DNA from 2 places in the Mesorhizobium sp. WSM4846 genome. Region 1 is predicted to be linked to the other one. Evidence: riboswitches for the same ligand, from Rfam matches in the RefSeq annotation. Region 1 holds a riboswitch; the other holds the start of a gene.
The links. A riboswitch is a leader RNA that binds a small molecule or an ion and turns the genes downstream of it on or off. The one in region 1 is predicted to bind cobalamin.
Positions count from the first base shown of each region.

Region 2: another riboswitch for cobalamin. It lies ahead of metE (5-methyltetrahydropteroyltriglutamate--homocysteine S-methyltransferase); the one in region 1 lies ahead of AC0L15_RS04435 (aromatic ring-hydroxylating oxygenase subunit alpha).

Region 1 covers NZ_JBVVPZ010000003.1:98,549-102,307, forward strand. The annotation lists gene AC0L15_RS04415 (ABC transporter ATP-binding protein) at 1-76, shown strand, start outside; gene AC0L15_RS04420 (DUF680 domain-containing protein) at 266-502, opposite strand; gene AC0L15_RS04425 (DUF680 domain-containing protein) at 577-801, opposite strand; gene AC0L15_RS04430 (DUF680 domain-containing protein) at 869-1,075, opposite strand; cobalamin riboswitch at 1,580-1,782, shown strand; gene AC0L15_RS04435 (aromatic ring-hydroxylating oxygenase subunit alpha) at 1,895-3,142, shown strand; gene AC0L15_RS04440 (FAD-binding oxidoreductase) at 3,166-3,759, shown strand, end outside.
Region 2 covers NZ_JBVVPZ010000034.1:68,768-72,526, reverse strand. The annotation lists gene metK (methionine adenosyltransferase) at 1-371, shown strand, start outside; gene AC0L15_RS24305 (adenosine kinase) at 483-1,475, shown strand; cobalamin riboswitch at 1,857-2,058, shown strand; partial or broken gene metE (5-methyltetrahydropteroyltriglutamate--homocysteine S-methyltransferase) at 2,150-3,759, shown strand, end outside.

The DNA.
Region 1 (3,759 bases):
TGCCGGCGACCTGCATATTTTCGATGCCGACGGACATTCATTCACGCTCCACAAAGCGGAAGCAAAGGCAGCCTGAGAGCGGCAGCCGAACTGATGGAGTTTGGTGACCCAAAAACGAGAGCGGCGGGCAAAGCCCGCCGCTCTTGTGCGTTCCGGTCGCTGTTAGAGCGACGTGCGTCCAAGTGGACGCACAAAAGTACACTTTAACACTTTAACGCTGCGCATCGTGCTTTCCGAACATCGAACCGATTTTCGGGCCGACGCGCTAGCGGCCGAACAGGTTCCGGTCGCTGCCCTGCGGGGCGGACTTTTGTACGTCGCCCGACGAATTGAGCAGCTTGTAGACCGGCGAGCCGGTATTGCGTACCGAAGACGTCTGCGTGTTGTCGACGTTGATGGTCGCCTGCTTGTTGATGTCGGTTCCGCCAAAGTTGTCGCTACCGGCAAAAGCGCTGCCGGCAGCAATCAAAAGCGCGGCGGCGGTAAGAACGATCTGCTTCATTTTCAAAACTCCTGGATTTTCTTGGTTCCACCAGCGCGGCGGGCAAATGCCGCCGCCGCTGTTGGAACGAACTGTTAGTTGTTGCCGAACAGGTTACGGTCGCTGCCGTTGACGGGTTTCTCGTCAGCCGGAACCGGATTCTGCGCCGAAGCCGAATTCCGAATCGAAGCCGTGTACGAGTTGCTGTCGACCGCGGCGGCCGGTTGGTTGGCACCGTTCGATCCAAAGTTGTCGCTGCGGGCAAAAGCGCCGCTGGAGACGGCCACAATGGCTGCGGTGGCAAGAATGAGCTTCTTCATTTCAAATACTCCTGAGTTCCTCAGATCCCGAGCGGCGGACCGCCACTTTGCTGTTTTGGACCAGCTGTTAATTGTTGCCGAAAAGGTTGCGATCGGCGCCCTGGCCGACGGGCTGCTTTTCAGCGTGAGCCGGCGTCTGGACAGAGGCCGTATACGAGCTGTCGATCGCAGCAGTCGGCTGGTTGGCGGCGTTGGACCCATAATGGTCGCTGCCGGCAAAGGCGCTGCCGGTGATGGCCAGAGCGGCGACGGCAGCAAGAGCGATCTTTTTCATTTTAATACTCCAGTATCTTAGTCTTCCGTCCGCCTAGCGGCGTGTCTTGGGAGGATGCGCGTCATTCGGACAGCCCCGATGTGGGAAGGCCATTCGGCGGATTCCAATCACGAAGTTGTTCCGTGTGGACCAAGAATCTACACCTTGAAATTGTACCAGAGGCATCTGCTACCATGGTTTTATGGTTTGTTTTCAATATCTTATTCAAAATTACCCGTTCATGATTTGACGGATTGGCGGATCTGCGTTCACAGGGTGCTGCACGCATTGTCAACAGAAACGAACCGTTCGGTTCGATTTTAGAAGCGGCTAACAGTCACTTTTGTAAACTGTTAACCTTCCTGATCTCCGCCGCGGGTCAGATTCGATGTCACAGCAGCCGACAGTGGCCGCCGAAAAGTGGGGTTTCAGCCCTGCAGATATAAACCTGCAGGTTTCGCCGGCGGTGTCGCGCCGCATGGATACGATGTCGCTTTCATGCCGACAGTCAGCCGGCCGGCATGATTAGATCACGCCATCTCAGGTGCCGCTTGGTGACGACGAAGCGGAGAATTGGGAAGCCGGTCAGAACCCGGTGCTGCCCCCGCAACGGTGGTGGAGTTCAAGTCGCAACGGGAGACCACTGGGCCACAAGCCTGGGAAGGTGTCGCGATGAGTCCGCAAGGACACTCCAGAGCCCGGAAACCAGCCCGAGATTTTTAGACTCGACTGATCGCGGTGGGCGGTCAAGAGGTGGATGATGCATGTCGGCCCTGTCGCCGGTCTGCGGCCGATCCTCCCTCCATCACCACCAGTTCAGTCCTTACACGAGGACAGGACATGGACGCGCGCAACGACATGCTGAGGCTCTTGCACGGCCGCAGGCAAGGCTATTCGCTCGAGCAGCCCTTCTACACCGATCCAGATTTCTTCAAGCTCGACATGGAGCTGATCTGGTATCGCGACTGGCTGTTCATCGGCCACGATTGCGAGTTGCCGAAAGCTGGCAGCTATATCACCGCCCAGATCGGCGACTATCCGGTCGTGCTGGTCCGCGACCAGCAAGGCAAGGTCAATGCCTTCCACAATTCCTGCCGGCATCGCGGCAGCCGTGTCTGCAATGCCGACAAGGGCACTGCGGCGAAGCTGGTCTGCCCCTATCACCAGTGGACCTACGAGTTGGACGGCCGGCTGTTGTTTGCTCGCCAGATGGCAGACGGCTTCGACAAGAGCCAGTTCAGCCTGAAGCCGGTGGCTTGCGAAAGCGTTGGCGGCTACATCTTCATCTGCCTGGCCAACGAGCCGGTCGACTTCGCGCCGATGCGAGCCATGATCGAGCCTTACCTCCTGCCGCACCGGATGCGCGAGGCAAAAGTCGCCTTCGAATCGACCATCGTCGAGAAGGGCAACTGGAAGCTCGTCTGGGAGAACAACCGCGAGTGCTATCATTGCGCCGGCAACCATCCGGAACTCTGCAAGACATTCCCGGAAGCGCCGACGGTGACCGGGGTGCAGGGCGCCGACAGCGATCCGGAGATGCTCGCGCACTGGGCGAAATGCGAGGCGGCAGGCCTGCCGAGCAAGTTCCGCATCGATCCGGCCGGGCAGTATCGCGCCACCCGCGCGCCGCTGCTGCGCGACGCCGTCAGCTACACGATGACGGGAAGACGCGCGGTGAAGAAGAACCTTTCCGACAGCGTTTCGACCGACCGTATCGGCTCGCTGCTGCTCTATCACTATCCGACGACCTGGAACCATATCCTCGGCGATCATGCCGTCACCTTCCGCGTGCTGCCGATCAGTGCCACGGAAACGGCCGTCACCACCAAATGGCTTGTCCATAAGGACGCGGTCGAAGGCGTCGATTACGACCTCGCCGAACTCACCCATGTCTGGACCGAGACCAACGATCAGGACCGTCGCATCGTCGAGGAAAACGCCTTCGGCATCCTGTCGCCGGCCTATGAGCCCGGCCCCTATTCGGAACTGCATGAGGGCGGCGTCATCCAGTTCGTCGAATGGTACGCCTCCTTCATCGGGCCGCGCCTTGCCGAGGTCGGGCGGCCGGCGCTGCGCAGCGTCGCCTGAACGAGATCAAGGGGATGAATGCGATGACGGACCTTGGCCTCTACCGCCATCTCGACGAGATGGCGCCCTGGAACGACAGGCTCCAAGTGCTGGAAGTCATCAGCGTCAGCGACGAGGCGCCTGAGGTGAAGACCTTCACCTTCCGCTCTGACAACCAGACCTGGTTCCGCTACAGACCGGGGCAGTTCGTGACGCTGGAACTGCCGACCACCGAGGGCCCGCTGATGCGGACCTATACGCTGTCGTCCTCGCCGTCGCGGCCGTTCTCGATCGCGGTGACGGTGAAGGCGCAGGCCGGCAGCCTCGGCACCCGCTGGATGTTCGACAATCTGAAACCCGGCGTTCACGTGAAGGCCTATGGGCCGGCGGGCGACTTTTCGCTGCACAGCCATCCAGCGGCCAAGTATCTGTTCATTTCGGCCGGCTCCGGCGTGACGCCGATGATGTCGATGCTGCGCTGGCTGAACGATTGCGCGCCATGGACAGATGTCGGCTTCGTCAACTGCGCGCGAAAGCCCGAGGAGATCATCTTCCGCAAGGAGCTCGAGCTGCTCGGCAGCCGCATGCCGGGCCTGACGCTCGGGTTCATGATTGAGGAGCGGTCCAGCCGTGAGGGC
Region 2 (3,759 bases), on a different contig from region 1:
AGGACCCGTCCAAGGTTGATCGGTCGGCCGCCTATGCGGCGCGGTACGTCGCAAAAAACGTCGTTGCCAGCGGACTTGCGGAGGTGTGCGAGGTTCAGCTTGCTTATGCGATCGGTGTGGCCGCGCCGGTCTCTGTCCTCGTCAATACATTCGGAACCGCAAAGATTGATGAAAAAAGAATCGAGCGCGCCGTCCTTGAGCTTTTCGATCTCCGGCCGAAAGGCATCATCAAGGCGCTTGATCTCCTACGGCCGATTTACCGCAAGACCGCGACATACGGACACTTCGGCCGCGAAGAGCCGGAGTTCACCTGGGAAAAGACGGACAGAGCCGACGACCTGTTGCGTGAGGCAGGACCGGCAGCTGCGTGATGCGCCGGTATTGGATGCGTCGGCATAGGGCGACCATTTCACATTCGCCAAAAACAGGCCGGCCCCGGCGTGGCGAGAAGCTGGCTTGGGTTTTTGGCGGAGACATGATTGATGCCGAACTATGACGTGCTTTGTATCGGTAATGCCATTGTCGACATCATCGCCCAGTGCGACGAGGCATTCCTTGAGACGAACGGCATCATCAAGGGCGCGATGAATTTGATCGATACGAGGCGCGCCGAGCTGCTCTACAGCCGCATGGGCCCGGCCATCGAAGCCTCCGGCGGCAGCGCCGGCAACACGGCGGCGGGCGTCGCCAGCTTCGGCGGCCGCGCCGCCTTCTTCGGCAAGGTCTCGAACGACACGCTCGGCGAAATCTACGCCCATGACATGCACGCGCAGGGCGTCGCCTTCGACACCAGGCCGCTCAAAGGCGAACCGCCAACGGCGCGCTCGATGATCTTCGTCACGCCGGACGGCGAGCGCTCGACGAACACCTATCTCGGCGCTTGCGTCGAGCTCGGTCCTGAGGATGTCGAAGCGGACAAGGCGTCTGGCGCCGCCGTCACCTATTTCGAGGGATATCTGTGGGACCCGCCGCGCGCCAAGGAAGCGTTCCGGCAGACGGCGAAGCTCGCCCATGCAGCCGGGCGCGAAGTGTCGATGACATTGTCGGATTCGTTCTGCGTCGACCGCTACCGCGACGAATTCCTCGACCTGATGCGTTCGGGCACGGTCGATATCGTCTTTGCCAACAGCCACGAGATCAAGTCGCTCTACCAGACGGCGTTGTTCGACGAGGCGCTGGCGCAGATCCGCAAGGATTGCCGCATCGCCGCCGTGACCCGCTCGGAAAAAGGTTCGGTGATCGTGCGCGGCGACGAGACCGTGGTGATCAAGGCGATCGCCATCAAGGAACTGGTCGACACGACGGGTGCCGGCGATCTCTATGCCGCCGGCTTCCTGCATGGCTACACGCAAAGCCGCGACCTGCAGACCTGCGGCGACCTTGGCTCCCTGGCGGCCGGACTGGTGATCCAGCAGATCGGCCCCAGGCCGCGGCAGAATCTGCGCCGCGAGGCTGAGCAGGCGGGATTGTTGTAGGGCGGTGTTTCAGCGAGGTGCTGCCAGCGCCCTTTGTGAGGCTGTCCAGACAAGCGCGTACACATTGAAATGTCGCGTGCCCGTCCGTGAAGGATGGCGGTTTTCTCCAAATTTCAATTTTGCAGGCTCAGGAACGTTGTCGCACTTCGGCCAGTACTGCCGCCGATCATGATGGCCAAAACGTGTTTTTGACGAAGTCGTTTTTGAGCCGGGATCGTGTCACCGGCAGATTGCCCGAGCGGCGAGGCACAAGCCCGGAGAGTGGCGCAAACGGCTCAGCTCTACCGCGACCTGCGACTTGAGAACACGCCGCAAACGAACAATTTCACATAAAGACATAAACATTTCTTTATACGGCATTGACAACAAAGCGGGCCGCTGCGATTGTCTGGGTGTCGTGGTTCTCCGCAAGGCGTTGCCGTAGCGGAGCTAAGAGGGAAGCCGGTGCAATGCCGGCGCTGCCCCCCGCAACTGTAAGCGGCGAGCCAAACCCACCAATGTCACTAGGGCGAACTGCCCCGGGAAGACGGGGCAGAGGCTGTGACCCGCGAGCCAGGAGACCTGCCACGGCCAACAACGTCCACGGGCGGGGTGTCTGGTGGCCGCGGCAGCTCGGCGTTGATGCCGGCCTGCTAGCGCCTTCCTTGTCCCCGCCCCAACCATCGGGGTATGGAATGAATGTCTCCCAGCAAGTTCCCATAGCAACGCTTGGCGTGCCGCGTATCGGTCGCCGGCGAGAACTGAAATTCGCGCTCGAAAGCTACTGGTCCGGAAAATCGTCTGCTGCCAACCTAGTGTCGATGGCCAAGGCACTGCGTGCCGCCAGCTGGAGCGAGCAGCACGACCGCGGCGTGTCGAAAATCCCGTCGAACGATTTCTCACTGTATGACCATGTGCTCGACACCGCAGCAATGGTCGGCGCCGTGCCAGCTCGTTACGGCTGGACGGGCGGCGAGGTCCCGCTTGACATCTACTTCGCGATAGCGCGCGGGACGCAAGGCGATACTGCGGGTTGTGGACACGCCAGTCACGGGCATGCAGTTCAGGGGCAGCGCGTAACCGCGATGGAAATGACCAAATGGTTCGACACTAACTACCACTACATGTGCCGGAGCTGGGCGACGATCAGACATTCGCCCTCTCGTCGGCGAAACCAGTCGATCACTTTCTGGAGGCAAAAGAGCTCGGCATCCATACACGCCCGGTCATCCTTGGACCGGTGACCTTCCTCAAGCTGGCGAAGTCTCCCGACCAGGGCTTCAATCCCATAGCGCTCCTACCGCGCCTGCTACCCGTCTACGAGCAACTCCTGCAGAGGCTGGATCTCTCGGGGGCCGACTGGGTGCAGATTGATGAGCCGGCCCTTGTGCTCGATCTTAACCCGAACGAACGAGCTGCCTTCGAATTCGCCTATGGGCAGCTGTCGAAAGCCGCGCCCAAGTTGAAAATTATGCTGGCTACCTATTTCGGGCCGCTGGGAAACAATCTCGAGACCGCGCTTTCGCTGCGCCTGGCGGGCCTGCATCTCGACCTCGTGCGCGCTCCCGAGCAGTTGGAGACGGTTGGTCGGCTCGCACCGAAGGATCTGGTGCTCTCACTTGGCCTGATCGACGGCCGCAACGTCTGGCGCGCGAACCTGGCTGCCATTCTCGACCGCATCAAGCCGGTCGTTGCCGGGTGGCCGCTGGATCGCGTCGAGATTGCGCCTTCCTGCTCGATGCTTCATGTGCCGATGGACCTGCGGATGGAGACCGCGCTCGATGTAGACCTCCGTTCGTGGCTGGCATTCGCCGCCCAGAAGACTGAAGAGCTGCTCGTGCTGGCCCAAGCCTTGTCCGAAGGCAGGGAGGCCGTAGCAGGCGCGCTGAAGGGTTCTGAAGAGGCGGCCGCCGCGCGCGCAATGTCTGCAAAGGTCCATGATCCGCTCGTCCACGGGCGCGTTAGCAGCATTGACAGCGTCATGAAGCAACGAAAGAGCGCATTTGCCAAGCGCTCGAGAATCCAGGCCGACACGCTCGGCCTGCCGCCGTTCCCCACGACGACCATCGGGTCCTTCCCGCAGACGCCCGAGGTGCGCAGGGCGCGCTCCGCCCATGCGAAGGGCCGGCTGAGCTATATCGACTACCAGGCCTTCCTGAAGAAGGAGACCGAGGCGGCGGTCCGTTGGCAGGAGGAGATCGGGTTGGACGTGCTGGTACATGGCGAGTTTGAACGCAACGACATGGTGCAGCATTTCGGCGAGCAGCTGTCCGGCCTCGCCTTCACCCAGCATGGCTGGGTGCAA